DNA from 3 places in the Paraburkholderia caledonica genome. Region 2 is predicted to be linked to each of the others. Evidence: predicted binding sites of a transcription regulator. Region 2 holds the regulator's gene; each other region holds the start of a gene.
The links. The regulator LexA, encoded in region 2, represses DNA repair genes until DNA is damaged. The targets are predictions, from matches to a motif close to ACTGTATNNNNATACAGT.
Positions count from the first base shown of each region.

Region 1: the regulator LexA is predicted to act here: its motif matches at 2,835-2,852, upstream of recA (recombinase RecA).
Region 3: the regulator LexA is predicted to act here: its motif matches at 6,805-6,822, upstream of H281_RS0126480 (putative DNA modification/repair radical SAM protein).

Region 1 covers NZ_KB911040.1:325,888-336,169, forward strand. Annotated here, with positions in the region: gene sucC (ADP-forming succinate--CoA ligase subunit beta) at 1-18, opposite strand, end outside; gene H281_RS0121660 (DUF2889 domain-containing protein) at 15-752, opposite strand; gene recX (recombination regulator RecX) at 911-1,669, opposite strand; gene recA (recombinase RecA) at 1,677-2,753, opposite strand; gene H281_RS0121675 (response regulator transcription factor) at 2,990-3,778, shown strand; gene H281_RS0121680 (sensor histidine kinase) at 3,788-5,335, shown strand; gene H281_RS0121685 (MFS transporter) at 5,554-7,212, shown strand; tRNA gene H281_RS0121690 (tRNA-Met) at 7,298-7,374, shown strand; gene H281_RS0121695 (hypothetical protein) at 7,453-7,791, shown strand; gene H281_RS0121700 (FadR/GntR family transcriptional regulator) at 8,018-8,734, opposite strand; gene dgoD (galactonate dehydratase) at 8,820-9,968, shown strand; gene H281_RS0121710 (hypothetical protein) at 10,167-10,282, shown strand, end outside.
Region 2 covers NZ_KB911034.1:859,716-869,997, forward strand. Annotated here, with positions in the region: gene H281_RS0103990 (ABC transporter permease) at 1-552, opposite strand, end outside; gene nodI (nodulation factor ABC transporter ATP-binding protein NodI) at 581-1,495, opposite strand; gene H281_RS0104000 (universal stress protein) at 1,771-2,235, shown strand; gene H281_RS0104005 (DUF2939 domain-containing protein) at 2,428-3,111, opposite strand; gene H281_RS0104010 (hypothetical protein) at 3,222-3,578, opposite strand; gene lexA (transcriptional repressor LexA) at 3,686-4,336, opposite strand; gene H281_RS0104020 (sulfate ABC transporter substrate-binding protein) at 4,643-5,692, shown strand; gene cysT (sulfate ABC transporter permease subunit CysT) at 5,843-6,739, shown strand; gene cysW (sulfate ABC transporter permease subunit CysW) at 6,736-7,770, shown strand; gene H281_RS0104035 (sulfate/molybdate ABC transporter ATP-binding protein) at 7,770-8,828, shown strand; gene H281_RS0104040 (CysB family HTH-type transcriptional regulator) at 8,908-9,834, shown strand; gene H281_RS0104045 (asparaginase) at 9,911-10,282, shown strand, end outside.
Region 3 covers NZ_KB911044.1:97,515-107,796, forward strand. Annotated here, with positions in the region: gene H281_RS0126455 (ABC transporter substrate-binding protein) at 1-683, opposite strand, end outside; gene H281_RS0126460 (low affinity iron permease family protein) at 918-1,415, opposite strand; gene H281_RS0126465 (class I SAM-dependent methyltransferase) at 1,634-2,494, shown strand; gene chrA (chromate efflux transporter) at 2,542-3,870, opposite strand; gene H281_RS0126475 (UdgX family uracil-DNA binding protein) at 4,093-5,571, opposite strand; gene H281_RS0126480 (putative DNA modification/repair radical SAM protein) at 5,578-6,792, opposite strand; gene H281_RS0126485 (2'-5' RNA ligase family protein) at 7,035-7,640, shown strand; gene H281_RS0126495 (DnaJ family domain-containing protein) at 8,275-8,706, shown strand; gene tadA (tRNA adenosine(34) deaminase TadA) at 8,790-9,473, shown strand; gene ldcA (muramoyltetrapeptide carboxypeptidase) at 9,523-10,282, shown strand, end outside.

The DNA.
Region 1 (10,282 bases), on a different contig from region 2:
GTACTCGTGAATCTTCATGCGTGATTCCCTTCAGTCTGAGAGTTGGATTGAACTTCGTTTCCGCTACCGTCCAACATGCCGGGCGCATTGCCCCTGCCTTCTTGGCGGGCCGCCCCGTTGTCTGGCGATGCCGGGCGGTCAGCTGGGCGTGGCGCATAGCCATACCAGCGCGGGTAAAACTTCTGCACTGCCTCCCCGTCGAAACGCAGCGCCTGGCAGCGTCCCAACTGGAATGGCGGTTTGTCGCTTAAACGTTCGGCGGTACCGTCGGCCGACTCATTTTCTGAACTGGCGCTCGCGCCTGCCGCCTTGTCACCGGTATCCCACACGTCGCCGGCGAACGCCTGGATAGCAGCGGTCGGCAGGATCGCGCACAACTCGGTGAGATGTGTGCAACCAGCCGTGCCGGCCAGCAAACGGGCAGCATCGCGACGGAAGTTGTGAAGGAGATTGAGCCCGATGAGGGCACGATAGGCAGGATTGCTGGCTTGGCATAGCCCGGGATAGGGCACCCAGTCGGACGACGCCTCGGCGTCGACGACATTGAGCTTGCGATCGATGGTGATGCGAAGCCAGAGTTCATGGATCGGTTGACCATTGGGCCGGACGCCCGACGCAAGCGCCACATCGCGTGGCTTTTCGTCGGTCAAGCACGCTTCCACATCCCACAGGCCATCGGCTCGCTCAAAAGCTTCCGCTCTGATTGCGCGGCGATGGCGCAATTGACGGGGCACTGGCGAGGAAAGCGGCATGCGGAAAGGAAAGGCCGAATTGGAAAACGCGTGAATTTTAGCATACTGGGTATTTGAGACAGCCCCGAATGCGGCGAAACGGCCTGCAGGCCGCCCAGAGCCGGTTTCGTGCTCGACGACCCTGTGCGCGCGGTCGCGGACTACGCCCCAGCTTGCGCCTATTCACCGCTCCATTCTTCGTCGATGCCCTTGAGGATTTTGCCGATCGTGGCGCCCGAGAAACCGCGCGATGCAAGAAAACGCGCCTGCTTCGCGCGCTCGGCCGATGTCTGCGGAAGTTCGCCGAACTTCTTGCGCCACACCGCTCGGGCGCGCGCAAGCTCCGTTTCGCGCAATTGGGCGCTCGCCTCTTCGACTAGCGTTTGGTCGACAGAATGCTGCTTCAATTCGCCGACGATCCGGCTCGTGCCCATTCGCGACGACCGGCGATGAATCAGACTTTCGGTGAAACGCGAATCGGACAGCCAGTTCTCGGCTTCCAGCGTATCGAGCAGCGTATCGAGCGAGTCGTTCTCTTCGACGAACGGCTTCAGCTTACGGGCAAGTTCGCTGCGGCTATATTCGCGACGAGACAGATAGCCGAGCGCGCGCCCCTTAAGCGAACGTGCGGGACGCTGGGATTTCTTCGCTTCGTTTTGTCCGGACTTCGCGTCGGCGGATGCTCGGCGTGAGTCACGTGAGCGGCTGTACGTGGGCTCGGTAGCCGTGGCATTTCCTGCAGTCTCGAATGGGTCCGAGAAATCTGCGGAATTTGGGCTAGCAGGCGGTTTTTGGAACTGGGCGCGCCGCGGGCCACGGCCAGCAGCGCGATCATGCGCGTCGAACGATTCGGACGGATCGACCGAATCGTTCTCGTCATTACGCGGGCCGCCCGCATTGCGTCCGGTATCGGACAGTGGCCGGCCCTTGCGTATCACGTAATGGTTACTCTTCTTCGCCCGCGACTTCTGCGCCCGCGCCGGTCACCGCTTCAGCCATTGCATTCACGCCGAGCGATTCGCGGATACGGTTCTCGATTTCACGAGCAATGTCCGGATTCTCGCGCAGGAATTCGCGCGCGTTGTCCTTACCCTGGCCGATACGCTCACCGTTATAGCTGTACCACGCGCCGGCCTTGTCGACGATCTTGGCTTGCACGCCCAAGTCGATGACTTCGCCCTGACGCGAAATACCCTCGCCATACAGGATGTCGAAAATCGCCTCGCGGAACGGTGGGGACACCTTGTTCTTGACCACCTTCACGCGGGTTTCGTTGCCAATCACTTCGTCGTTCTTCTTGATCGAACCAATGCGGCGAATATCCAGACGCACCGACGCGTAGAACTTCAGCGCGTTACCACCCGTAGTGGTTTCCGGGTTGCCGAACATCACGCCGATCTTCATGCGGATCTGGTTAATGAAGATCACGAGGCAGTTCGTGCGCTTGATCGTGCCGGTGAGTTTGCGCAGCGCCTGCGACATGAGACGCGCTTGCAGACCCGGCAGCGAATCGCCCATTTCGCCTTCAATTTCAGCCTTCGGCACGAGCGCCGCGACCGAGTCGATCACGATCATGTCGATCGAGCCCGAACGCACCAGTGCGTCGGCAATTTCCAGCGCCTGTTCACCCGTGTCCGGTTGCGAAACCAGCAGGTCGTTCACGTTCACGCCGAGCTTGCCCGCGTACTGGATGTCCAGCGCGTGTTCCGCGTCGATAAACGCTGCCGTGCCGCCCAGCTTTTGCATTTCAGCAATAACTTGCAGCGTCAACGTGGTTTTACCCGACGACTCCGGACCGTAAATTTCAACCACGCGGCCACGCGGCAAACCGCCGACGCCAAGTGCGATGTCGAGGCCGAGCGATCCCGTTGAAACGACCTGGATGTCTTCGACTACCTCACCTGCGCCGAGCCGCATGACCGACCCTTTGCCGAACTGCTTTTCGATCTGCGCGAGGGCGGCAGCGAGTGCCTTGCTCTTTTCAGCAGTCAGTCCAGCCGAGCCTTTCTTGCTTTCTTCCATGAATCGTCCTTTGCTATGATGAACGGCGTCTGAGGCAGATGTGCGGCCCACCTTTTGAAGGACAGCACACGAAACCCAGACACTGTATAAAAAAACAGTGGTTTTGGCAAGCGCGATTCTCATGCGAACGCGCATGTTTACCGCCGCGCTGCCCAAACCACCCACAATGATTTTCGGAGACCGCTGTGCGCCGCGGGGACACCCGAGGTGCCGGCCAAGCCTTGAGCTGGCGCACCATGCGAATTCTGATTGCCGAAGACGACAGCATACTCGCGGACGGTCTGGTTCGATCACTCCGCCAATCGGCCTATGCTGTCGATCACGTGAAGAGCGGCGTCGAGGCCGACACCGCGCTATCGATGCAAAGTTTCGACCTGCTGATTCTCGATCTCGGCCTGCCGCGCATGTCCGGACTCGAGGTGCTACGCCGCTTGCGCGCCCGCAACTCCAATCTGCCCGTACTGATCCTGACCGCCGCAGACAGCGTCGACGAACGGGTCAAAGGCCTCGATCTGGGCGCCGACGACTACATGGCCAAGCCATTCGCGCTCAACGAACTCGAAGCGCGTGTGCGCGCGCTGACGCGGCGCGGTGCGGGCGGCGGCCCGACGGTCGTGCGGCACGGTTCGCTGTCTTTCGACCAGGTGGGCCGGATCGCCTATATCAACGAGCAGGTGATCGAGCTTTCGGCGCGTGAACTCGGACTGCTCGAAGTACTGCTGCAGCGAATCGGGCGTCTCGTTTCGAAGGAGCAACTCGTCGATCATCTGTGCGAATGGGGTGAGGAAGTCAGCAACAACGCGATCGAGGTGTACGTGCACCGGCTGCGCAAGAAAATCGAGCCGAGCGGCGTACGCATCATTACCGTGCGCGGGCTCGGTTACTGTCTCGAGAAGGCGGTCGCGCCCGCAAACCTCAATACGACTGCCGCCGCGTCCGCGCCCGCCGAGCCCGAACCCGAGCCGCCTTCTTCGCCTTCGTCGCCGCAGTCAGACGGGATGCCGGCGAGCCACCACTACAAATAGAGCACACCCATGTCCGCACGCGCCGATCGCGCGACGGCCCGCGCGGCGGATCTCGACGAGGCGCGCGACGAGCGCTACGCCAATCCGTTCGCTCCGCCCGACGAAACCGAAGCCGCCGCCGAGGCCCGCCCGCGCTCGCTATTCGGCGAAATTCTCGACTGGATGCTCGCGCCGCTGTTGCTGCTGTGGCCGATGAGTCTCGCGGTGACGTATCTGGTCGCCAAGTCGATCGCGAACGGACCGTTCGACCGCGCGCTCGAAACCGATGCCTATGTGCTCGCGCGCCAGATCCACCCGGTCAACGGCGTGGCCGAACTGACGCTGCCCGACTCCACACGCGACTTTTTGCGCACGGACAACGTCGACAGTGTTTTCTATCAGGTGCTCGGCACACGAGGTGAACTGGTGGCCGGCGAGCGCGACATGCCGCTGCCGCACGAAGAAGACCGGCCGCAACCGGGGCTCGTCGCATTTCGCGACGACATGCTGCGCGGCAACGACATCCGCGTGGCTTATACGACGGTCGAGTTTCCGCAGACGCCCGGCGCGGAGCCCGTGCTCGTGCAGGTCGCCGAGACGCTCGACAAACGCAGTCAGCTTGCCAACGACATCATCAAAGGCGTGATCCTGCCGCAGTTCGTGATCCTGCCGCTCGCCATCCTGCTCGTGTGGTTCGGCCTGTCGCGTGGTCTCGCGCCGCTGCACGCATTGCAGGCGCATATCCGCGCGCGGCGCCCCGACGACCTGTCGCCGCTGGAAGCGCGTCGCGCGCCTCCGGAAATCGAGCCGCTCGTCACGTCGTTCAACGATCTGCTGACGCGCCTCGAACAGAACATGGAATTGCAGAAGCGCTTCATCGCCGACGCCGCGCATCAGATGAAAACGCCGCTTGCCGGCCTGCGGACCCAGGCGGAGCTGGCGTTGCGGCAGGACGCGTCGGCGGAAGTGCATCGCTCCCTCGAGCAGATTGCGACGAGTTCGGAACACGCCGCCCGCCTCGTCACGCAGTTGCTGGCGCTCGCTCGCGCGGAAAACCGCATGTCCGGACAGATTTTCACGCCGGTGGAAGTGACAGAAGTGGCCCGCAACGCCGTGCGCGACTGGGTGCAGGCCGCGTTCGCCAAACAAATGGATCTCGGCTACGAAGCGCCGGACGAGCCCGTCGAAGTCGAAGGCAATCCCGTCATGCTGCGCGAAATGTTGTCGAATCTCATCGACAACGCCATTCGCTACACGCCGGCGGGCGGCCGCATCACGGTCAGGGTGCGGCACGAGAAAGCCGCGCGGCTCGTGCATCTGGAAGTGGAAGATACAGGCCTCGGCATTCCAGTGGCCGAACGTTCGCGAGTGATCGAGCGGTTCTACCGGATTCTCGGCCGTGAGGGCGACGGCAGCGGCCTCGGGCTTGCGATCGTTCGCGAGATCGCGACGATGCACGGCGGCGAGCTGACTATCGACGACAACGTCTATCAAAACTCCCCGCGGCTCGCAGGCACGCTCGTACGTGTCAGTTTGCATGTGCTGGAACGGGGCAGGACTTACCCTAACGCGAACTGACCGCGACGGGCGCCAGATAGCTAGATAGGCGGCGTTCATGCCACGCGAAGCGACGTTGCATGCCAGTTGACGGATGTTCTCGACATTCCGCCGGCGCATCAAAAGCTGCGGCAGCAGCCGTTCATGTCAGAAGGCCGTAAGTTTTCACTCCAATAATCGGTTGCACGGGAACGCCGCGGGCCGGCGCACCGCGTGCATATCAATATTGGAGACGACATATGGCTACCGTTGGCGGACACATTTCGCCCGTGCCCATGACGCGCGATGAGAAGCGGGTGATCTTCGCATCGTCGCTAGGTACGGTTTTCGAGTGGTACGACTTCTATCTGGCCGGTTCGCTCGCGGCCTTCATCAGCAAGAGCTTTTTCTCGGGCGTCAATCCGACTGCGGGCTTCATCTTCACGCTGCTCAGTTTCGCCGCGGGCTTTGCAGTCCGGCCGTTCGGTGCGGTGGTGTTCGGACGGCTCGGCGATATGGTCGGCCGCAAGTACACGTTCCTCGTCACGATCGTGATCATGGGTCTGTCGACCTTCCTGGTCGGCTTCCTGCCCGGCTATGCGGCGATCGGCATTGCTTCGCCGGTGATTTTCATCGCGATGCGCATGCTGCAAGGCCTCGCACTCGGCGGCGAATATGGCGGCGCTGCAACCTATGTGGCCGAACACGCGCCGCCGGGACGTCGCGGCTTCTACACCGCGTGGATCCAGACGACTGCCACGCTCGGCCTGTTCCTCTCGCTGCTGGTCATTCTCGGCGTGCGCACGGCAATGGGCGAAGACGCGTTCGGCGCATGGGGCTGGCGGATTCCGTTCATCGCGTCGATCCTCCTGCTCGGTGTTTCGGTGTGGATCCGTCTGCAACTGCACGAATCGCCGGTGTTCGAGCGCATCAAGGCCGAAGGCAAGACGTCCAAGGCACCGCTTTCCGAGGCTTTCGGCCAGTGGAAGAACCTGAAGGTCGTGATCCTCGCGCTGATCGGGCTGACCGCCGGCCAGGCTGTGGTCTGGTACACGGGCCAGTTCTACACGCTGTTCTTCCTGACGCAGACGCTGAAGGTGGACGGCGCGACGGCCAACATCATGATCGCCATTGCGCTTCTGATCGGCACGCCCTTCTTCCTGTTCTTCGGCTCGCTGTCGGACCGGATCGGCCGCAAGCCGATCATCATGGCCGGCCTGCTGATCGCCGCACTCACGTACTTCCCGCTGTTCAAGGCGCTGACGCACTATGTCAACCCGGCGCTTGAAACGGCCACGGCGAAGGCGCCGATCGTTGTGATCGCAAACCCGGACGAATGCTCGTTCCAGTTCAATCCGGTCGGCACGTCGAAGTTCACGAGTTCGTGCGACATCGCGAAGAGTGCGCTTTCGAAGTCCGGCTTGAACTACGAAAACGTTGCGGCTCCGGTGGGCACGCTCGCGCAGATCAAGGTCGGCGATACGGTGGTCTCCACCTATGACGGCAAAGCCGCCGACGCCAAAGATCAGGGCAAGGTGTTCGACAAGTCGCTTTCGACGACGCTGAAGTCCGCCGGTTATCCGCCGAAGGCCGATTCTTCGCAGATCAACTGGCCGATGAGCGTGGTGATTCTGACGATCCTCGTGATCTACGTGACGATGGTCTATGGACCGATCGCGGCGATGCTGGTCGAGATGTTCCCCACGCGGATCCGCTATACGTCGATGTCGCTTCCGTATCACATCGGCAACGGCTGGTTCGGCGGCTTCCTGCCCGCCACGGCGTTTGCGATCGTCGCGGCGAAGGGCAATATCTACTCGGGCTTGTGGTATCCGATCGTGATCGCGCTCATTACCTTCGTGATCGGCATGCTGTTCGTCCGTGAAACCAAAGACTCGGACATCTACGCAAAGGATTGAGGAGCCTTGTCGAGGCGGCAACTGAAAAAGTTGGGCGCCGGGGGTTGACAGCCCTCGGTGCTATCCTCATAATCTCGCTTCTTTCGGCGAATTAGCTCAGTTGGTTAGAGCGACGGAATCATAATCCGCAGGTCCGGGGTTCGAGTCCCTGATTCGCCACCAGTTGCAAGAAAAAGCCGCTGATCCGCAAGGTTCAGCGGCTTTTTTGTTTTACACCCGCAACTTCAAGGAGGTTTCTTGATGACGTTCCGCACCGCCGCGCGCGCCGTGGCTGCCGTATCGATCGCGCTTCTCGGCGCCGCTTCCGCAACTGCCGTTCTGGCGCAAACATCGACCGACAATCAGTGGCGAGCAAGTCAGACCACGTTGTCGACACTCCTGCAAAACGGCTACAAGATCGTCGCCGTCGTCAATACGGCTCGCGGCGCGGGCGGTCCCGCCGACACCATTTTCGTGCAGCGCGATCAAAGCGCTTTCAAGTGCATCGATCCACAAGCGCCGGAAGCGGGCAAAATCGCGCCGGGCTGCTATGAACTTGCGCCGCCGTCAGGCACGGTTACAGGCTCCGAGGCGAAATAGCACGCGACCGGAAGCGGCTGCGCCAGTTGCGTCGTTCACACGCATAGCAGGCGATCACTTTCACGCCGGCCTAGCCGAAAATTCGCCAGCGGCTCGGACCGCGGCATGCCGGCATTGACTGCTGACACTCATCGCCGCGAAGCTGCCGGTCATTCGGTCACTGCTGACACTCCGCCAAACGCATAAGACGCAAGACGCGTCGACGGCACATGCGGCGATGAACCGTTCACGCCTCGATGCGGGCGCGCGTCACGCTGAGCAGGCGCGCCATTGCGTCGCGCGCCCTGTGCGCGTCGCGGTCGCGAATCGCCTCGAACACCGCAGTATGTTCGGCGAGCGAAGCGTTGAAGACGTCCGCACGTTTCGCATTCAGCCGAAGCTGTGCCTCGAGCGTGCGCTCGATCAGCGTGCCGAGCGGTATCAGCAATTCATTGCTGCACGCAATCAACACGCTCAGGTGAAATTGCAGGTCGGCACGCACCCATTCGTCGACGTTACGCGCACCGGCCATCGCGGCGTGAGCGGCCGCAAGTGCGCCGAATGTCTCGTCGGAATGCGAAGCGGCCGCGAGACCCGCGGCATACGGCTCGATCATCTCCCGCATTTCCTGCAGCTTGAGCGCGAACTGCATCGGCTCGGCGACGCGTGAATACCAGTCGAGCACATCGACATCGAGTAGATTCCACGCGTGCCGTGGGCGCACCCGCGTGCCCACGCGCGGGCGCGATTCGATCAACCCTTTCGATGTCAGCGTGCGCAGCGCCTCACGCAACACCGTGCGGCTCACGCCAAACGCGTCCATTAGCTCCGCCTCACGCGGCAGAATCGAATCGGGCGCGTAATCGCCGCGCAGAATCGCAGTAGCCAGCCTGTAGGCGACGCGCCCATGCAGATCGTGCTGAATAGGTTCCTCCTTGCGGCGAAGCCGCTCAACATGTGGCAAATAGTACTATTAATAGTACTGTAGCGGCCTTTTGTTGTAGCATGAAGATCCTCGAAAATTTGGCATGCGATCGGAGACGCACACTATGAAAATCACCAAGCTCGAAACTTTCATCGTTCCACCGCGCTGGTGCTTCCTGAAGATCGAGACCGACGAAGGCATCGTCGGCTGGGGCGAGCCGGTGGTCGAGGGCCGCGCGCATACGGTCGCGGCAGCGGTCGAGGAGTTGTCGGACTATCTGATCGGCAAAGACCCGCTTCTGATTGAAGACCACTGGCAGGTCATGTATCGCGCAGGGTTCTATCGCGGCGGTCCGATTACGATGAGCGCGATTGCCGGCGTCGACCAGGCGCTGTGGGACATCAAGGGCAAGCATCACGGCGTGCCGGTGCACGCGCTGCTCGGCGGCCAGGTGCGTGACCGGATCAAGGTGTATTCGTGGATCGGCGGCGACCGTCCGAGCGACGTCGCGAACAACGCGCGCGCCGTGGTTGAACGTGGATTCAAGGCCGTCAAGATGAACGGCTCAGAAGAGTTGCAGATCATTGACACCTTCGACAAGGTGCAAGGCGTCATCAACAACGTCGCGGCCGTGCGCGAGGCGGTAGGGCCGAACATCGGCATCGGCGTGGACTTTCATGGCCGCGTGCATAAGCCCATGGCCAAGGTGCTGGCGAAAGAACTCGACCCGTACAAACTGCTCTTCATCGAAGAGCCAGTGCTTTCGGAAAATGCAGAAGCGCTGCGCGACATCGTCAATCAGACGAACACGCCGATTGCACTCGGCGAGCGTCTCTATTCGCGCTGGGACTTCAAGCACATTCTGTCCGGCGGCTACGTCGACATCATCCAGCCGGACGCGTCGCACGCAGGCGGGATCACCGAGTGCCGCAAGATCGCGTCGATGGCCGAAGCCTACGACGTCGCGCTCGCGCTGCACTGTCCGCTCGGCCCGATTGCACTGGCAACCTGTCTGCAGATCGACGCCGTGAGCTACAACGCGTTTATCCAGGAACAAAGCCTCGGGATTCACTACAACCAGGGCAATGACCTGCTCGACTACATCAAGAACCCCGAAGTCTTCAAATACGAAGACGGCTTCGTGTCGATTCCGCAAGGTCCGGGCCTCGGAATCGAAGTGAACGAGGAGAAAGTACGCGAGATGGCGAAGGTCGGCCATCGCTGGCGCAATCCGGTCTGGCGTCACGCGGACGGCAGCGTCGCCGAGTGGTGATCGCTTCACTCGCTTGCTGACTAACGCCGCCTGCGGGCGGCGTTCTCTTTTGGGCGCCGCGACCGATCACAGCGCTGCGACTTGCGTCGCATCTGGCCTTGCCCGATAGGCTTGCTTGCCCTTTGTTCGCCATCAGACAGATGCATGGCCTGCTCCTTGCTGAAATGCGTCCGAACAACGAATGCATCGGGGAGTCTCATGGGCGAATTCATTCCGGATTATCTGCTGCGCGAGCAGGCGGCCGTCGGCGCGCTGGTGCTATTCGGCGTGCTTCGCGTGATCGGCGCGGCCGTTGCGTATGAACGCGGCTGGCG
Region 2 (10,282 bases):
GAGCGCGGTCACGACCATCGCGACACTTGCGAACGCGAGGCCGGTCAGCACGATCACGGGCAACGCGAGCAGCACTGACGGAAAACTGGCGTAGCCGAGCGCGCCCGCCACCAGCATGATCGCGGCGCCCGACAGGACCGACTTGCTGGCCGCCCAGATCACTTCGCCAAGCACGATATCGCCGAGCGTCAACGGCGTGTGCATGATTGCTTCCCACGTGCGTTGCACGTGCATGCGCGAGAAGCCCGAATACATCGACTCGAAACTCGCGGACATCATGACGCTCGACGCAACGGTGCCTGCTGCTAGGAACGCGATATACGACACGCCGTCGACGCGGCCGACCATCAGCCCGAGACCGAAACCGAGGCCGAACAGGTAGATCATCGGATCGGCGAGATTACCGAACATGGAGGCGAGCGCAAGCTTCTTCCACACAAGGTAGTTGCGGCGCCACACTGCGATCCAGTTGACCGCGTTCGCGGGCAACGCGGCGAAAGGGGCCTGCATGGGTGGCGTGGCTTCATTGCTTCGATAAGTGCGTGCATCCATTGCGTGTCTCGTGCAGTGTCGATGGAAGTCAGTCCTGCATCTCGCGGCCGGTGAGACGCAGGAACACATCCTCGAGATTCGCCGGGCGGTGCAGATAGCGCAGGTCCGCTCGCTGCTTCAGTCGCGCATGCACTGGCCCGGCGTCGTTCACATAACAGAAGAGCGTCTCACCGCTGATCTCGGTTCGCTGTGCGAGCGGCGCAAGCTCATCGCGTAATGCGAACGGATCGGGGCCGAAAATCTCGATGACGTCGCAGCCGATTTCCGACTCGATCAGCTCCCTTGGCGCACCTTCCGCAATCTTGCGTCCTTCTTCGATCACGCACAGCCGGTCGCATAGCCGCTCGGCTTCTTCCATGAAGTGGGTGGTCAACAAGATTGTCTTGCCACGCGCGAGCAGTGAGCGCAGTCGCTCCCAGATGAGATGCCGTGCCTGCGGGTCGAGGCCGGTAGTCGGCTCGTCCATGATCAGCACATCGGGATCGTTGACGAGCGCCCGCGCGAGCGTGAGGCGCCGCTTCATGCCGCCCGACAGTTCGCTCACACGCGCGTCGGCCTTGCTCTCCAGCCGCGCGAATTCCAGCAGCGACGGCACCATCGCGCGGCATTGCGCGGCGCTCAGGCCGAAGTAGCGGCCGAACACCAGCAGGTTCTCGCGGACGGTAAAGTCGGGATCGAGGTTATCGAACTGCGGCACCACGCCCACGCGCGCCCGCGCGATGCGCGCCCGGCCGGGAATCGGCTCGCCGCACAGGCGGATCGAGCCGGCGTCCGGCGTGGCAATGCCGAGCAGCATGCGCAATGTGGTGGTCTTGCCGGCGCCGTTCGGTCCGAGCAGGCCGAAACACTCACCGACGTCGACATGAAACGACAGTCCGTCGACAACTTTCTTTTCGCCGTAACTTTTTTCAACCTGCTGGAATTCGATAGCGGTGTCGGGCATGGATAGGGATCGAGGCTCAGGCAAAAGAGGCGAATCGACGGGAAGGCTGCTCATTCTAGGTCATCAGCCGGGAAATGGCGGTTTAAGGAGCGCCCCGCGCTGTGGCTTCTTGCACTGCCGCAAAGGCGTCGCCGGCGTTGTCCTCACCGAGCGTGCCTCGTATGCACAAGGCCGGGGCGTGCAGCAATCGCACTTAGCGTTTTCCATCCCTTGCAAGCTGAATTGCGGCGCACCATGATTGATTCAGACCGCGCTTTTGCGGAAAGGGGAAAACGATGGCGAGCTACCAGAAAATCCTGCTGTGCTATGACGGCTCGCGTGAAGGCCGCAAGGCTCTGCGTTGCGGCGCGGACCTTGCGCTGGATCTGAAGGCGCAAACGCATCTGCTTTCGGTGGTGGACATGCGTTCGAGCATTGCGCAAAGCGCGGGCCTGCTGACGGACGTCGCATGCGGCAGCTTCGAAAAGACGGCGCGGGACATCCTGCAAGAGGGCGTGGACTGGCTGACCGAGCGCGGCGTCAACGCGCAGGGTCACTTTGCGTTCGGCCATCCGATCGACGAGATCGCCAATCTTGCCAACGAGTTGCACGTCGACCTGGTGGTGGTGGGCCACCGTTGCCGCACAGGCTTGTCCCGATGGTGGATGGGTGCTGGCAATACACCGCTGCTCGACCGGGTGTCATGCAGCATTCTGGTCGCGTGCTCCTCAGCGCATGAGCAGCAGCAGGAAGCGGCCTGACGATGCGGTTCGGGCGCACGGCCACCCGCGCCAGGCATGCAGCCTTCGTGCGGGTGCTTCGTGCGGGTGGGTGCTCGTGAGCTTTGGGCCGGATGAACGCGGAGGACGGAGTAGCGGGCGGCGTGTGCATTGCGAGTGCATTGGGTCAAATCGGCCGCGTGCGCGTTCGATCTGACAAGCCGCGCCTGGCGCTCACTCGTTCAGATTGACCGCCGCCAGCTTCCACGTGAAAAGACCCTCGCGCATGAAGATGGCGGAGTAACGCGCGTCCCCCGCACCGTGCTGGTATGTGACGGCGAACTCGTTGAGGCCGCGGTAGCCGGCTGTGGTTTGCGGCGGTTGCGGCGGGGTGGCCCTATTAACCGCGTTGCCGTTCGGATCACCCGTAGTGCCGCCGGGCGCGCCGCTGTCCGCACCGGACGATGCGGGGGCGGGCGCATTGGCAGCAGGCGGATTGCCGGTGACCGGCGCGGCGTTGGGCCGCTCACCCGGCTCGCCGCGCGGCGGCATGCCGTTCAACAGCGCGGCCACGCCGTCGGGTGTTGCATACGCGTCGACGAGCGGGCCGATCAACGCGACGCCAATCATCGCGCCGATCGCAGCCAACGGATTGCCGTTTCCGTGTGAGTCCAGCCGCCGCGTCAGCAAGCCGGTGACTTGCTGCTTCAGGCTCTCGCGCAACGCAGGAAAATCGACATACCGATTCACCGTCTGCGCGTCACGTGCGTCGGCGGCGCGTTTGAGGTTGTTGAGCGCGATATACGGGGAGGCATAAGCGAAGCCCAACGCCGCGATCAGCGCGATCACGATCAACGTGACGGTAAGCGTGACTGCAAGCGGACGGGCGCTGCGCTTCCTGGGTGTTGAAACTGCCATCGAGCGGAAAACTCCTTCAGGTGTGATCTAACGTGGACCGCAACCGCGCTGAAACGATCCGTGCGCTGCCACAAACCATGTGAGCGACGCGCCCCACACCTCACAACTCATCAAGACTCGAACACCGCACCGTGGACGTTGGTTTCCTCGGCGATGCAACGGTCAATCATGCGGCACACCGCGTCTACAGTGCCGACCATGATGAGCCGCGACGGCCCGTGGTACACGCGCACAGGCGCACGGCGCTCGGGCTCGGCAGTATTGAGCCCCGAGTTCAGCGACACGCGGGCGAATGCCGGCAGTGACGATGGCAACGCGGCCTGCCGGTCGGACCCACGAGCGGGCGAGTCGAACAGCGACGCGGTAGCGGCCGTGGACGCTTCGATCAGTGAGCAAGGTACCAGCTTGCGCAGATGGCGCAGACGGCCGAACTGGCGAAACGGCAACAGGCGGGCAAGGCGTTCCATGAGTCTCTCCGGGCGATTCAACATGAGTACTGCTTTAGTCGGTGAGCAGGCGAGCGGTTGGCTAATGACGCACTGAGCTTGTCGCTCATTGCGCCAAACCCGTGCTGTCAGAATTCGCCCGGGCGGATCAGCCCGACAGCGATGCCTTCCAGCGCGAAATCCGCACTGCCTGTCTCAACGAAGATGTTCTCGTAATCGGGGTTCTCGGCAATCAACTCGATACCGTTCGCGCGGCGCTTCAGGCGCTTGACCGTGACGTCGTCGCCAAGCCGCGCAATGATGATCTGGCCGTCTTTGGCCTCGCTTCTTTTCTGCACCGCGAGCAGATCGCCGTCGAAGATACCCGCGTCGCGCATGGACAGCCCGCGCACCTTGAGCAGGTAGTCGGGCTTGCTCGAGAAGAGCGCCGGGTCGCACGCATAGTGTTGGGCGATATGTTCCTGCGCGAGGATCGGGCTGCCGGCGGCAACCCGGCCGATGAGCGGCAGCGACAGTTGCATGATGCTGGCGTGCGGCAACGTGAACTGATGCGGCGCCTCGTCCGGGCCAGCAAGCAGGCGAATGCCGCGCGACGCGCCGGCCGCGAGTTCGATCACGCCCTTGCGTGCAAGCGCCCGCAGATGCTCTTCAGCCGAATTGGCCGAGCTGAAGCCCAGTTCGGCGGCGATTTCCGCACGCGTGGGCGGAAAACCGGTGCGCTCTATGGCCCGGCGGATCAGATCGAAAACCTGCTGCTGTCGTGCGGTGAGTTTGGTCATGGCGCCACTGTATGGATGAACAGGTGCCTGTATTTTTATACAGTATCCGGCGCAATTCAAGCTTTACTTTAAGTTTGCGGCTCGACCCCTCGCTGCAACGTCGTAAATCGACGTCAAGACATCCGTTTTCATGTCGCAACGCCTTATCTGGCTGTCATTACCACTTTTGCGTATTAAAAAATGAATAAACATTATTTTTAATGATGAAAGCCCCTGGATAGACTGGCCTCCAGTCGCTCATGTGCACGTGACCCGACGCAAAACAACACACGCTGTTTCAGCGCACCAACACGCGGAGAACTTGGCATGAACAATCACGAAGCGGGCCGGGCAGGCAGGAGCCGAAAACTTATCGCAGCGCTCGCGTTCGGCGCGGCAGCCGCGCTTGGCGTCCTTGGCGCGGCGGCCCAGGCGCAAGCCGCCGACACGACGCTGCTCAATGTGTCCTACGACCCAACTCGCGAGCTCTACCAGGATGTGAACCAGGCTTTCGCCAAAGAATGGAAGGCGAAGACCGGCGAGACCGTCACGTTCAAGCAGTCGCACGGCGGCTCGGGTGCGCAGGCGCGCTCGGTGCTCGACGGCTTGCAGGCCGACGTCGTGACGCTCGCGCTCGCCTATGACATCGACGCCATTGCGAACAAGGGTTTGATCGATAAAGGCTGGCAGAAGCGCTTGCCCGACAACGCGTCGCCGTACACGTCGACGATTGTGTTTCTGGTGCGCAAGGGCAATCCCAAGCACATCAAGGATTGGGACGATCTGACCAAACCCGGCGTGTCGATCGTGACGCCGAATCCGAAGACCTCGGGCGGCGCGCGCTGGAATTATCTCGCGGCATGGGCGTATGCAGCGCATCAGCCGGGTGGCAATGACCAGAAGGCCAAGGAGTTTGTCGGCAAGCTGTACAAGAATGCCGGCGTGCTCGATTCCGGAGCGCGCGGCGCGACCACCAGCTTCGTGCAACGCGGCATCGGCGACGTGCTGATTGCGTGGGAAAACGAGGCGTTCCTCTCGCTGAAGGAATTCGGTCCGGACAAGTTCGAAATCGTCGTGCCGTCCGTGAGCATTCTGGCCGAGCCGCCGGTGGCGGTGGTGGATAAGGTCGTCGACAAGCATGGTACGCGCAAGCTGGCCGAAGCGTATCTGAACTTCCTGTACAGCGAGCAGGGCCAGGAAATCGCCGCGAAGAACTTCTACCGTCCGCGTTCGAACAAGGTTCCGGCCGAACTGACCTCGAAGTTTCCGAAGCTGAAGCTGTACACGGTCGACGATTCGTTCGGCGGCTGGGCCAACGCGCAGAAGACGCACTTTGCGGACGGCGGCGTGTTCGATTCGATCTACCAGCCTCAGTAACACCGCCCAGGTCCGCGCCGCGGCAGGCGCGAACCGAGGCAACGCGACGCGCCACGGCGCGTCACTTTCCGGAGCGCGCCACTGGCGCGCTTTTGGCCGATCAGGACCAGGCGGCCGGCAACACGAGCATCAACCGAAAGAGTATCGAGCATGACCACGTTGACCTTCCGCAAACCAAGCGCGTTGCCCGGTTTCGGCCTGACACTCGGCATCACGGTGGCTTATCTGAGCCTCGTGGTGCTGATTCCACTCGCGGCGACTTTTCTGAAGACAGCCACCCTCGACTGGAGTCAGTTCGTGCGCGCCGTCAGCTCGCCGCGCGTGCTGGCCTCGTACCGGCTGACGTTCTTCTCCGCGCTCGGCGGCGCACTGATCAACGCGGTGTTCGGCTTTCTGGTCGCATGGGTGCTCGTGCGGTACAGGTTTCCGTTCAAGCGCATCGTCGACGCCGTGGTCGATCTGCCGTTCGCACTGCCCACGTCGGTGGCCGGCATTTCGCTCGCGGCCGTGTACGCGGGCAACGGCTGGATTGGACAGTTCCTGGAGCCGCTCGGTCTGAAGGTCGCATTTACGCCGGTGGGCGTGCTCGTCGCGCTGACCTTTATCGGTTTGCCGTTCGTCGTGCGCACGGTGCAGCCGGTGCTCGAAGAGTTCGAGCGCGAGCAGGAAGAGGCTGCTGCTTGCCTCGGCGCATCGCGCTGGCTGACGTTTCGCCGCGTGGTGTTGCCGGCCGTGTTGCCGGCACTGCTGACGGGCTTTGCGCTCGCGTTCGCGCGCGCACTAGGCGAATACGGCTCGGTCATTTTCATTGCAGGCAATGTGCCGATGAAGTCGGAAATCACATCGCTGCTCATCATCACGAAGCTCGAGCAGTATGACTACGCCGGCGCGACGGCGCTTGCCGTCGTGATGCTCGTAGTCTCGTTCCTGATGCTGCTTTTCATCAATACGCTGCAGTGGTATCTGCAGCGCCGCACGAGCCGCGGCAACGCAGGTCCGGCGCCTGGCGCCGCGAGCGTTGCAAGCATTGGCGGAGGTGCGCAATGAGCCGCCATTCGGCAGGTCACGTCGATAACGCCGACGGCGTCACGCCGCACGCCGTGGCTCCGCGCGCGCCACTGAACATTGCGCGCCGGCCCGATCCGGTCACCGAACCGCCGCTTGTCCGCTGGATTCTGACCGGCATTGCGCTGCTGTTTCTCGGGCTCTTTCTCGTCGTGCCGCTCGTCGCCGTGTTTTATCAGGCGTTGAACAAGGGGCTTGGTTTTTATCTGGAGTCGCTCGCCGATCCGGATGCGCTGGCGGCCATCAAGCTGACGGCAATTACAGCGGGAATCGCCGTGCCGCTCAATCTGGTGTTCGGCCTCGCGGCTTCGTGGTGCATCGCGAAGTTCGAGTTTCGCGGCAAGGCGCTCCTCACCACGTTGATCGATCTGCCGTTCTCGGTCTCGCCAGTGATCTCGGGTCTTATCTACGTGTTGATGTTCGGCGCGCAAGGATGGTTCGGTCCGTGGCTGCAAGCGCATAACGTGCAGATCATCTTCGCCGTGCCCGGCATTGTGCTCGCGACAATCTTCGTGACGTTCCCGTTCGTCGCGCGCGAACTGATCCCGCTGATGCAGGCGCAAGGCAACGACGAAGAGGAAGCCGCGCATGTGCTCGGCGCGTCCGGCTGGCAGATATTTCGCCGCGTCACGCTGCCCAATGTGAAATGGGGCCTGCTGTATGGCGTGATTCTGTGCAACGCCCGCGCGATGGGCGAGTTCGGCGCGGTGTCGGTCGTATCGGGCCATATTCGCGGCCAGACGGACACCATGCCGCTGCACGTCGAAATTCTCTACAACGAATACAACTTCTCGGCGGCGTTCGCCGTGGCGTCGGTGCTGGCCTTGCTCGCACTCGTGACGCTCGCATTGAAACTGCTCGCCGAGCGTCATATGTCGGCGGAACTGTCGGACGCCCGCGACGTGCCGGCGCACGCCGGACCCGTCACGCTGCCGTCCGCTTTGCCGTCGACCGCGCAGTCGCTGAACATGCAATCTTCGCAGCAACACCCGCTCAAGCAAGGAGAGCTGTAATGGGTATCACCGTACGTAACCTGCAGAAGCGCTTCGGCGATTTCGTCGCGCTCGATAACGTCTCGCTCGATTTTCCGCCGGGCGAACTGGTTGCGCTGCTCGGGCCCTCGGGGTGCGGCAAGACCACGTTGCTGCGCGTGATCGCGGGCCTTGAATACGCGGACGGCGGGCAGGTCGTCCTGCAGGGCCAGGACGTCGCGACTGTCGGCGCGCGTGAGCGCGAAGTGGGTTTCGTGTTCCAGCACTACGCGCTGTTCCGTCATATGACGGTGTTCGAGAACGTGGCGTTCGGGCTGCGAGTGAAGCCGAGGAAGGAGCGTCCGTCGGAAGCGGTGATTCGCGAGAAGGTGCATGAGTTGCTCAAGCTCGTGCAACTCGACTGGCTCGCGCAGCGCTATCCGTCGGAATTGTCGGGCGGGCAGCGACAGCGTATCGCGCTCGCTCGCGCGCTTGCCGTCGAGCCGAAAGTGCTGCTGCTCGACGAACCGTTCGGCGCGCTCGATGCGAAGGTTCGCAAGGAATTGCGCAGCTGGCTGCGGCGTCTGCACGACGATCTGCATATCTCGACGATTTTCGTCACGCACGATCAGGAAGAGGCGCTCGAAGTGGCGGACCGTATCGTCGTGCTCAATCGTGGACACGTGGAGCAGGTCGGCAGTCCGCAGGACGTGTACGACCATCCGCAAACGTCGTTTGTGTATGAGTTTCTCGGCGCGGCGAACCGCCTGCACGGCAACGTCGACGCGAGCGGATTCGTGGTGGACGGCGCGGCGTTGCCGGTCGCCATTAGCACCGACTTCAGCGGTCCGGCTTTCGCTTATGTACGTCCGCACGATTTGCAGTTGTATCCGCAGTCGGCGGGGCACCGCGAGGGTATCGTCGTCGATGTGCGGCGCGTCGTGACACTGGGCGGCTCCGTGCGGGTCGAACTCGCGGGCCGCGAGGGCAATCTGCTCGAAGCCGAACTCGATCGGGAAGCATGGCGCGAGCTGCGTCTCTCGATCGGCGACGGCGTGACGGCGGTGCCGCGCGCGCTGCGGGTCTTCCCGGCGCAATGAGCGCATGACCGATGCGACTCCACGCGAATGAACTGAATAACTCGAACAACTCAACTCTCGCTGAACCGGACACTTCAAGATGAACTTCCAGCAATTGCGCTTCGTGCGCGAGGCCGTGCGTCAGAACATGAACCTGACCGAAGTGGCGAACGTGCTCTACACGTCGCAGTCGGGCGTGTCGAAACAGATCAAGGATCTCGAGGACGAACTCGGCGTCGACATTTTCATTCGACGCGGAAAGCGGCTCACGGGTCTCACGGAGCCGGGCAAGGCGGTGCATCAACTGATCGAGCGGATGCTGCTGGACGCGGAGAATTTGCGCCGCGTCGCGCGTCAGTACGCGGACCAGGACAGTGGCCATCTGGTGGTCGCGACCACGCACACGCAGGCACGCTACGCGCTGCCGAAGGTGATCCGTCAATTCACCGAGGTTTTTCCGAAGGTGCATCTGGCGCTGCGCCAGGGCAGTCCGCAACAGATCGCGCAGATGATCATCAACGGCGAGGCGGACATCGGCATCTCGACGGAAGCGCTCGACCGTTTCCCCGACATCGTCACGTTTCCATGCTATTCGTGGCATCACGTCGTGGTCGTGCCGAAGGATCATCCGCTCGTCGGCCGCCCCAATCTGACGCTGGACGAAATCGCCGAATTCCCGATCGTCACGTATGACCAGGACTTCACGGGCCGCTCGCATATCGACCAGGCGTTCGCGAAAGCGGGGGCGCTGCCCGACGTGGTGCTGACCGCGATCGACGCCGACGTGATCAAGACGTATGTGGAGCTCGGCATGGGTATCGGCGTGGTCGCGGCAATGGCCTACGACCCGAAACGCGACAGCGAACTGGTCGCGCTCGACACGCAGCACCTGTTCGAGGCGAGCACGACGCGGGTCGGCTTGCGCAAGGGCGCGTTTTTGCGCGCATATGCCTACCGGTTGATCGAGATGTTCGCACCGCAACTGACCGAGGCGGAAATCGCCGCGCAGTTGCGCGAGGCAGTGTGAGGCGCTAACGGGGAAAGCGGCCTTGGCCGCTTCAAAGGCGCGCGACGGCGGCGCGTCATCGCTTACAATCGCCGCCATGAACGCACAGACTTCTTCTTCCTCTCCTGGCGCCGCCGCGTTGCTGCCGCGCATCGCCGTGCTCGCCACCGGCGGCACGATTGCCGGCGCGGCCGCGGACGCTACCAATACGTCTGGCTATCAGGCCGGCGTGGTCGGCGTCGAGCAATTGCTGGCCGTGGTGCCGGCGTTGTCGACGGTAGCCCGCATCGCGCCGGAGCAGATTGCGAGCGTCGACAGCAAGGACATGGCGATGCCGCTGTGGACCGCGCTCGCGCAACGTATCAACGCACTGCTTGCTGACGACGACATCGACGGCGTGGTGGTCACGCATGGCACCGATACGCTCGAAGAAACCGCGTATCTGCTGCATTTGACTGTCAAGTCCGAC
Region 3 (10,282 bases), on a different contig from region 2:
TCGGCCACGAACCCGGACGCCTTCATTTCCTCGACAAAGCTGCGTAGCGCGGAAGCCGCCGCTTCACCGCGGCTTTTCGGCGTGCCCATTGCCTGTTGAATGACCATGAAGCGCTCGTCAAGAAGCCGCAAGCCGGATGTATTGCGCGCATCGGCTTCGAGTTGCTGCTTCACGCCGGCCGCGACTTCGAGACCCTGTTCGAGGAACGTCTGCACGACCGTCGGCGAGGTAGGCGCACGAACGATCTGGGCGGCCTTCAGTTCGCGTGTGAGGAAGAGGTCATAGGCGCTGCCTTTGCCGACCGCGACGCGGTTATGCGGCTGATCGACGTCCTCGTTCGTTCGGACGGGGGAGTCGTCGCGCACCAGATAAAAGCCTTCGATCAGCACGTACGGCGCGGTAAATGCAATCGTCTCACCACGCAACGGATCGACAGCGAAGAAGCCGAAGTCGGCACGCTCCTCGCTCACGGCCTGCACCGATTTGCCCGCTGCGTCGAACACCACCAGTTCGAGTTCGACGCCGAGCATTTGTGCGAACGCCCGCGCGAGGTCGACCGATACGCCGAACGGCTCGCCCGTCTTCGGGTCCTGGTTAGCGAGAATGGGGTTGCCCAGATTGATCGATGCCCGCACTTTGCCGGCAGGCGTGAACGACGAGACAACGGCTTGATCGATGGTCATGGTGTTCCCGTATGGTGTTCCGCAACGTGTTCCCGGTATGCGCGGGCCGTATGCGTTGAGGAAACGGTTCGAGGATCTTGCTGATGCGAGGATAGTGCGTCGAGCGTTCCGTTCCATCTTAAAGGGAATTGGCGGACTTGCCCAGGCGGCCGGCAACGCGCCATGGCACCCTCGATTGCCGGCTGACTCCAGCGTCCAATCATTGCAAACTCTGTAAGCGATAACCGGCCCGAGCTAGTCTTTGCGCTCACGTTTTGCCGGCTTGTTGTGGGCGCCACCGTCGCTGTCTGCATCGCGCCGTTTTTCGTCGCCCACTTCGCGATTGGCGACGAACGGTGAATCCGTATCGCTGCCGCCTTCGCGCAGCGCGGTTCGCGCTTCCTTGGCGAGGTTTTCATACTGCTTGCGAAAGCGCGTCAGGTCTTTCTCCTCCAGTTCTTCCAGATCGAGCAGTGCGTTATGGGCGCCTTCGATTGCGCGGATCAGTTCGTCGAGCTTGATCTGCATGGCGGCCGTGTCGCGGTTCTGCGTGTTTTGTATCAGGAAAACCATCAGGAACGTGACGATCGTGGTCGACGTGTTGATCACGAGCTGCCATGTGTCGCTGTAATGAAAGAACGGCCCCGTGATTGCCCACACGATCACGAGCGACGCAGCCACGACGAAAGTGCCGGGACGGCCGGTCATTGTCGACAGATAGCTGGCGAAGTTCGAAAACCATTTGCTGTTCATGGCGATCTCCGTTGTTGGTCTGGTTCATACGATGATCGCATAGGACAGGTGGTCGGGCTCGGTCCGATCCGGGGTGTTCCGCGTGGATACCGTTGACGGTGTCTGTCTGCTCGGTGATATTCTTTTCGTTGCCTGGTTTGCGTTTGCTCCGTGCTTGCGAAGGCAGCGACGCTTCCCTCATTGCTTGAAAACAGCACGAACGGCAAGGACCGGCGCTCATGAACGATCAGCGAAATCTGGCACCCGACAGCACCGCGGCACGTGTTGCACTCTGGCGGGCGCTGCACAAGGAAGTCGACGCAGCGCCGCATGTTTTCGACGACTCGATCGGCCTCGAACTGCTAGCTCCCGGCGACGACTGGCGCCAGCGCGGCGACATGGACCCGCTGTTCACGCGTCCGTTTCGTGCGTCGATCGTGGCACGCGCACGTTTTATCGAAGACCTGGTGGTCGAACAGACGGCGCGCGGGATCGGCCAGTATGTGATTCTTGGGGCGGGGCTCGACAGTTTTGCGCAGCGCAGGCCGGAGATTGCTTCGCGCCTCACAGTATTCGAGGTCGATCAGCCGGTGCCGCAGGAGTGGAAACGTCAGCGGCTCGGCGAGCTTGGTTTCGGCATCCCGCCATGGCTGCGCTTTGTGGCGGTCGATTTCGAGGCTGGCGAAGCATGGCAGGACCGGCTCATGGCGCACGGATTCAACGACAGGAAGCCGGCAATCGTGGTCTCGACGGGCGTGAGCATGTATCTCACGCGCGATGCAAATGCGGCCACGCTGCGCCAGATCGCGGCTTTCGCCCGCGGATCGACGCTCGCCACCACGTTTCTGCTGCCGCTAGACATGGCGGATCCAGAAGTGCGTCCTGGACTGAAAATGGCAGAGAAGGGCGCGCGCGAAAACGGCACGCCCTTTCTCAGTTTCTTCACGCCGGCCGAGATGCTGGCCCTTGCCCACGACGCCGGCTTCGCGCAGGCGCAGCACGTCTCTGCGGCCGACCTTACGCAACGCTACTTCGCCAACAGAAGCGATGGCTTGCGTCCGCCGAACAATACCGAGGAATTGGTAATAGCGAATACCTGACCACGGTCCTCACTGGCGTCGCGGTAAGGCCGACGACTTGCTGAGCGTCACACCAGTAACCGGATCGCAAGCCCTGCCACGCCGCACACCAGCACTACTGGTATCACGCCGACCTTGAAGCGGAAGAGCGCGATCGCAGCCGCCAGCCCGATGACGAGCGACAACCAGTCGAAGGTTCCATGCAGGCCATGCGGCCATAAAACGTGCAGCGCAAAGAAGACGGCAAGATTCACGATTACGCCGACGACCGCGGCCGTGATCGCAGTGAGCGGCGCGGTGAATTTCAGATTGCCGTGCGTGGTCTCGATGAACGGGCCGCCCAGCAGGATGAACATGAACGAAGGCAGAAACGTGAAGAACGTCACGATCGTTGACGCGACGACAGCGGACAGAAGTAGCGCGTCCGGACCGAATATCGCTCGCGTCCATCCACCGACAAAGCCGACGAAAGCGACGACCATGATCAACGGGCCGGGCGTCGTCTCGCCGAGCGCAAGACCGTCGATCATTTGAAGCCCGGTGAGCCAATGCTGATGCTCGACCGCGCCCTGGTAGACGTAAGGCAAAACCGCGTACGCGCCACCGAATGTAAGCAGCGCTGCCTTCGTGAAGAACCAGGCCATTTGCGTGAGCGCGCCGTTCCATCCGAAAAGAGCGGCTAGCGTACCGATCGTCACCAGCCATATGAGGACAAAGCTTGCCAGGACGATGAAAAAGCGCTTCCAGGTAAAGAGCGCGTGACGAGGCGTCGGCGTGTCGTCGTCGATCAGCGCCGGGCCGTGAAGCTGCGCAGCGGCGCCGTGCTTGCCGCCAATCACGAAAGTGCCGGGCGCATATTTCCCGCCGACGTAACCGATCACGCCAGCCACGAGAACAATCAACGGGAACGGCACCTTTACGGCGAAGATGGCAATAAACGCCGCAGCGGCGATAGACCACAGCCAGGCGTTCTTAAGCGCGCGCGAGCCAATGCGATACGCGGCGAACACGACGATCGCAGTCACGGCCGGCTTGATTCCGTACAGCACGCCGGCCACAGCCGGCACGCTGCCGAACACCAGATAGACCCACGACAGGCCCATCAGAATAAATAACGACGGCAGCACGAAAAGCCCGCCCGCGATCACGCCACCCCACGTGCGATGCATGAGCCAGCCAATGTAGGTCGCAAGTTGCTGCGCCTCGGGCCCGGGAAGCACCATGCAGTAGTTCAACGCATGCAGGAAGCGCTTTTCCGAAATCCAGCGCTTTCTCTCGACGAGTTCCTGGTGCATCAGCGCTATCTGCCCGGCCGGACCGCCAAAGCTCATGAAGCCGAGTCGCAGCCAATACCAGAATGCAGTGGAGAGCGGAACGCGGGCGACGTCGTCTTTCATCAAATGGTCCTGTTCGTTTTGCCTCGTGCTGGAGCGCGGGCTTCGAGCGGTCGCAAATATCTTTTGGCTAGCGAGGGTCTCAAGGGTGTTTGGGCGATGACGATTCGCCACTCAGGACCGGCTCGCTGACTTTTGACTTTCCGGTCACTGACGTTCCGGTCATTGCCCCCGGTCATTGATTCCCCTTAACCGCATGACGGAACGTGCGGCGCAGTCTAGCAGTTAAGGCACGCTGCGCTGTTCCGCTTGCACCGATGCCGCTAGTTTCCGCGCTTCGACGAGTGCCTCGCTGATGGCGCTCAGCACTTTGTCGCGCGCGGCGTCGTCCTGCTGACGCAACGCGAACGAAGGATGATATGTCGCGATTCCCCAACCGCCTTCGAGTTCGAACGGCTTACCCATATAGTCGCGCAAGCTTGCCTTTTCGCGCAGCAACGCGTTGAGCGCCGTTGCGCCCAGCGCGACGATGACGGACGGCCGAACCGTTTGCAACTCCTGCTCCAGCCAATACGAACATGCTTCGACCTCGCGCTGCGCGGCGGTTTTGTGCAGCCTGCGCTTGCCGCGAGGTTCCCATTTGAAATGCTTGACCGCGTTCGTCAAATAAAGCTGCTCACGCGACAGGTCGGCGCGGACGATCGCGAGATCTAGCAACTGTCCCGCCGGCCCGATGAAAGGTTCGCCGCTCAGATCCTCCTGATCGCCGGGCTGCTCACCGATCAGCATGATGCGCGCGTCACGAGGCCCCGAACTGCCCACGGCTTGCGTCGCATTGCGCCACAGGTCGCAGCGCCGGCAGGCGTCCAGCGACGATGGCTGATCGCGGGCAGGCTGAGCGAATTCGGCTTCGACAGGAATGGACTTGCCGCCGAGCGCCGCGACCCCGCTCGCTTGCGCAACGCGCCGCGCGCCGCTCTTTGCTTCGCTGATCATGGCGGGAATCAGATGGCCTTCAGGCAGCCCTTTCCAGAACCGCACCGGCATGTGCTGTTCGAGCGCAGCTTCGTTCAGACGCGCAGGATTGAATGTGCTGCGGTAGTACGCGAGCCACAACGCCTCGGCCTCGTCTTCAGTGTCGCAGCGATGCTCGTGGCGCAGAGCAGGGCGCGCTTCGATATGTAGTTGCTCGCCGTTCCAGAACGCGGCGCCGTGAGGCGTCGCGATAATCCACGACGAGCGCCCCATGCGTTGCGCAAAATGTTCCGCGGCCCATGCGAGAACGTCGTGCTCCGGTTCGTACCAGGCTACGTACTCTGGGGTTTGGGCGTCCGGCCTCTGCTTGCGAAAGCGCACGTACGCAATCATGTCGTGCTTCGCACGGCGCACCGCTTTAGCCATCCGGTAGAGCCGGGCGCCGTCGACGTCGGCTGGCGACGCCGCCGCGCGATCACCGCATTGCCAGCGCCACAGCACCTTGTAGAGGAATGCCCACCGGTCCGGCTCCCGATACAGCGCCGCATCATGCAGCAGCGCCGACAGTTCTTTCGAGACGTGGACTGCCGGGGCGTCCGACCTGAGCGCCGCGTTGCCGGACGTGTCACCGTAATCGAGCGCCGTTTGACCAGACAGCGAACCATGACCACCGGCGCCTTCTTTAATGCGCCATTCGATCGACTCCGGCGCAAGCCCTTGAGCCAGCGCACCGAGAGTGGCTGTACGCCAGGCGGCAAAATGGTTTTCGATCTCGATGCAATGAAGCACGGCACGTCACCATAACTGCATCTGCGTTTGCATTGGCGGCGTCAGGATTCGCCGCAGATGAGCCGACGACGCGTCGTGCATGGCCGCCCGATAGTCTTGCGTGACGACGAACGGCTTGATCTTTTCCAGCGGACACCGCAGGCGCACCAGATCTTCATAGCGCACCCGCCGGGAGCGTCGCAACTCGACCAGCCGCTTGGCATTGCGCATGCCGATGCCCGGCACCCGCGCGATCATGCGAAGCGGCGCGCGGTTCAGGTCGACCGGGAACTGGTCGCGATGCCCGAGCGCCCATGCAAGTTTCGGATCCATGTCGAGCGGCAGATTGCCTGGCTGTTCGAACAGTTCCGCGACGTTGAAACCGTAGCCGCGCAGCAGAAAATCTGCTTGATACAGACGATGTTCGCGCAGCAGCGGCGGCGCCTCGCCGGGGACTGCCGAAGGACTGTCAGGGATCGGGCTGAATGCCGAGTAATACACGCGCTTCAGCTTGTACGACCCGTACAGCGTTTCCGCGGTCTGCAGGATGGTGCTGTCGTTCGTCTGATCCGCGCCGACGATCATTTGCGTGCTTTGGCCGGCCGGCGTGAACCGGGGCGCTTTTGCGTCGCCCAGCGCCTCTTCCTGCGCGAGCCGGATCGACCCCATGGCGAGCTTGATCGTGCGCACGTCTTTCTCCGGTGCAAGGCGTGCGAGGCTGCCTTCGGTCGGCAGTTCAATGTTCACGCTCAGACGGTCGGCATAGCGGCCGGCTTTGGCGATGAGTTCGGGGTCGGCGTCGGGGATGGTTTTCAGGTGAAGGTAGCCGCGAAACTGGTGATCTTCGCGCAGCGACTGCGCTACCCGCACCAGTTGCTCCATGGTGTAATTCGACGACCGGATGATGCCTGAACTCAGAAACAGCCCGTCAATGTAATTGCGCCGATAAAAGTCGAGCGTGAGGTCCACGACCTCCTCAGGCGTGAAGCGCGCCCGCGGCACATTGCTCGTACGCCGGTTGACGCAATACTGACAGTCATACAGACAGAAATTGGTGAGCAGGATTTTCAGCAGCGACACACAGCGCCCGTCTGGCGTGAAGCTATGGCAGATACCGGCGCCGGTGCTGGCGCCCAAACCTTCCGTGCCGCGCGACGCGCGCTTAGGCGCGCCACTACTGGCGCACGATGCGTCGTATTTGGCCGCGTCGGCCAATACTTCGAGCTTTTTCTGCAATTCCACGTTGCCGCCGATACTGTATGGATGTACAGTATTGTACGTGGGCAATTCGTAAGCGCAAGCGTTTTTTGGCAGGGCCGGCGGCGGGGTTGGGTGCGTGCTGGCTTGCGGTGCGGTTACTGCCGGGTTGCTTGGTGGTTGCTTGTTCGTCGCTTGTTCGTTGCTGGTTTTCCGCTGGCGTCCGCCAGTTCGTTCATGTGAAGGGGGATTCGTGTAGATGCCGGATTTCAGCACGCAGGAGCAAGATGCCTGAACAACTGTGGTTGCCCGGGCTCGAGGCGCCGCCAACGCCAACCGACGGCCTCTTTTTCGCTGTCTTCCCGGATGCGAATACCGCGGCCAGCATTTCAAAGCTAGCGCAAGAGCTTTGCGGGGAGGCGCGCGCCCGCAGTAAGCCGCTTGCCGCCGGTCGGTTGCACGTCACGCTGCGTCATCTCGGCAATTTCGCGGGCGGTCTGCCGCCGACACATGTGGAGGCCGCAATGCAAGCGGCTGCCGCGGTTCGCATGGCGCCGTTCAGCGTCGAATTCAATACGGCGGAGAGTTTCGCGTCGAAACCGCGGCCGGGCCCGTTAGTGTTGACGGGGAGTGAGGGCGTGGTGGGTCTGCATCGGCTTCATGACGCATTGGCGGAAGCGCTGCACGTCAAGGGCATTGAAAGCCGCGCCGGTTCCGCGGCAGTGACTTATACGCCGCATGTCACGTTGGCTTACGGCTTGCCTTGGGCCGCCGCGCGTCCGGTAGAGCCGGTTTGCTGGAATGTGCGTGGTTTCGCGTTGATACACAGCTTATTGGGGCGTACCCGGCATATTGTGCTTGCGCGCTGGTCGCTTGAAGGGGCCGCGCCCTAGTGGCATTGGCGCGACGATTAGTTGGTCGTGAACAGGACCACGAAAGGAGGGTGGGCAGCGACGCGTGATCTGTGGCTTTAGATTTTGTGGGGATCTGGCGTGCGTCTAGAAGCGCATACCAGTAGCGCAAACGCCGCCGAAACCACCGCCGCTTCCGCCGGCTCCGCCGCAGAATATTGTGCAGCCGGAAAGCAAGGCGGACATCGCTGCGGCTACACATACACCGCGTAGGGTTGTATTGAATGAGCGCCTGTCAACGCGGGCGCGGCTCGCGAGCGCTGAAGCGCAGCCCTCGCGTGCCCGGACTGCGGGCTGCGGGGCAGTGCTTGTAGCAGTGATTCGTGCTGCGTTGTCAACGCGTGAGTGTGTCATTTGCAATTGCATGATCGGTGGCAAAAAAAGCAGGAAACAGAGAAGCGAAGTAGGTGAGCGAGGTAGCCAAACGAAGCGAACCGAGCAGGCGGCCAAAGCACGCCGCGAGCGCGACTCGCAAAAAGTGTCGAAGGCTAGCTTGCATCCATCCAGGACTCCAATACGCAAAATCCGAAAAGCCGGCGGGTCGGGTGAATCCGGCGGAAGGAACCCTCGTGCGCTCCCTGATAGAATGCTTGGGCCGCAACGTAGTGGATTGCAGATGAGATTGCTTGATGCGTTAGTCGAACAGCGTATTGCCGCCGCCGCCGCACGTGGCGAATTCGACGATTTGCCGGGCGCAGGCGCGCCGCTCACCCTGGACGACGATGCTTTGGTCCCGGAAGAAGTGCGCGTCGCCAACCGGATTTTGAAAAACGCGGGGTTTGTGCCCCCCGCAATGGAGCAGTTGCGCGCGTTGCGTGACTTGCAGTCCGAACTGAGTGCCGTGAGCGATCAGGCTACGCGGTGCCGTCTTCAGGCTCGCATGCTGGCGCTCCATATGGCGCTGGAATCGTTACGTGGAGGCCCGTTGGTGCTTCCGCGCGAATATTGCCGCCGGATTGCGGAGCGATTGTCCGAGCGGGCTTCCAGCAGCGATATGTCCGCGGTGGAAGGCTCTCCCGCGAATGTCGCCGGCTCGGGGACACAGTGAGCGAGCCCGTCGTTGGCCGCGGGGCCTTGGGCTTGAAATTGGGCTCGAACTTGGACTGGATCGAGGCAGGAAAGGAGCCGGAAATGCCGCCTGTTACTGTCGGTGGTGTTGTCACCATCGTCGGTGACTTCGCAAATGGCGAGCCGGGCGTCGCTGCCGCGTCGCCCATCGCCTCGTCGAATCCCCCCGAGCCGCTCGCAGCCGCTGCCAACCCGTCCGCCAACCCAACCGCCAACCCCGCCGTCTCCGACCGCGACCGCCGGTTCATGGCCTTGGCGCAAGCTGCCGCCGAAGAAGCGCGGGCGGCTGGTGAAGTGCCCGTCGGCGCAGTGCTCGTGCGTGGCGACGAAGTGATCGCGAAAGGTTTCAACCATCCGATTGGCGCGCACGATCCTTCGGCGCACGCGGAAATGGTCGCGTTGCGTGCCGCGGCAAAGATCGCGCAGAACTATCGCTTGCCGGGCTGCGAACTGTATGTGACCCTCGAACCTTGCCTGATGTGCGCAGGTGCCATCATGCACGCCCGCATCGCCCGCGTGGTGTTCGGCGCTCGCGATCCGAAAACGGGCGCATGCGGCAGCGTCGTCGACGCATTCGCAAACCCGCAGTTGAATCATCACACTCAGGTGACCGGCGGCGTGCTCGAAAGCGAATGCGGCGCTGCGCTGAAGTCGTTCTTTGCGGAGCGGCGGCGCGCGAGCCGCGAAGCACGCGCGGCGGCACGTGCGGCCGTCGTCGCGGAAAAAGACCCGTCCGGCACACCCTGAATCGCAACGCTCTCCAAACCGCGCGGAACACTTAGACCAGAGCCTATCGATGAGCGTCCACCGTACCTTCAACCTGATTGCGCCTTCCGGCTATCCGCAAGAGGCGGACGTGCTCAACCGCGCGTTGCAGCGCCTGCGCGCACAAGGGCATCGCGTGGAAGGAGTAGATGCGACGCGGCGTCGTTATCAACGCTTCGGCGGCACCGACGGCGAGCGCGCGGCGGATTTGAACCGGCTCGCGGACGCTTCCCGCGCGTTGCCGGACATCGTCCTTGCCGTGCGCGGCGGGTACGGCGCGGCGCGGATTCTGCATGGCCTCGATTACGATGGGTTGCAACGTCGTCTGAGCGGCGAGCCGGTTGCGCTGGTGGGCCACAGCGACTTCACGGCTATTCAGCTTGCTCTGCTCGCGCGCGCCGGCTTGAAAACGTTCAGCGGCCCGATGCTCATGAGCGACTTCGGCGCCGAACATGTCAGCGACTTCACCATGCAGCACTTCTGGTCCGCGCTGACAAAGCCGACGCTAACCATTGCGAGAAACGTGCCGCAAGCGCACGCGGTGGACGTATCGGGCACCTTCTGGGGCGGCAATCTGGCGGTGCTCACGTCGCTCGTCGGCACGCCTTATATTCCGTCGGTGCAGGGCGGGGTGCTGTTTGTCGAGGACGTCAACGAGCAACCGTTTCGTATTGAGCGGATGCTTTATCAACTGCACCTGTCGGGCATTCTCGGCGAGCAGCAGGCGCTCGTGCTTGGCGATTTTTCGGGCGGTAAGTCGTACGACTACGACAACGGCTATGACCTGCAAG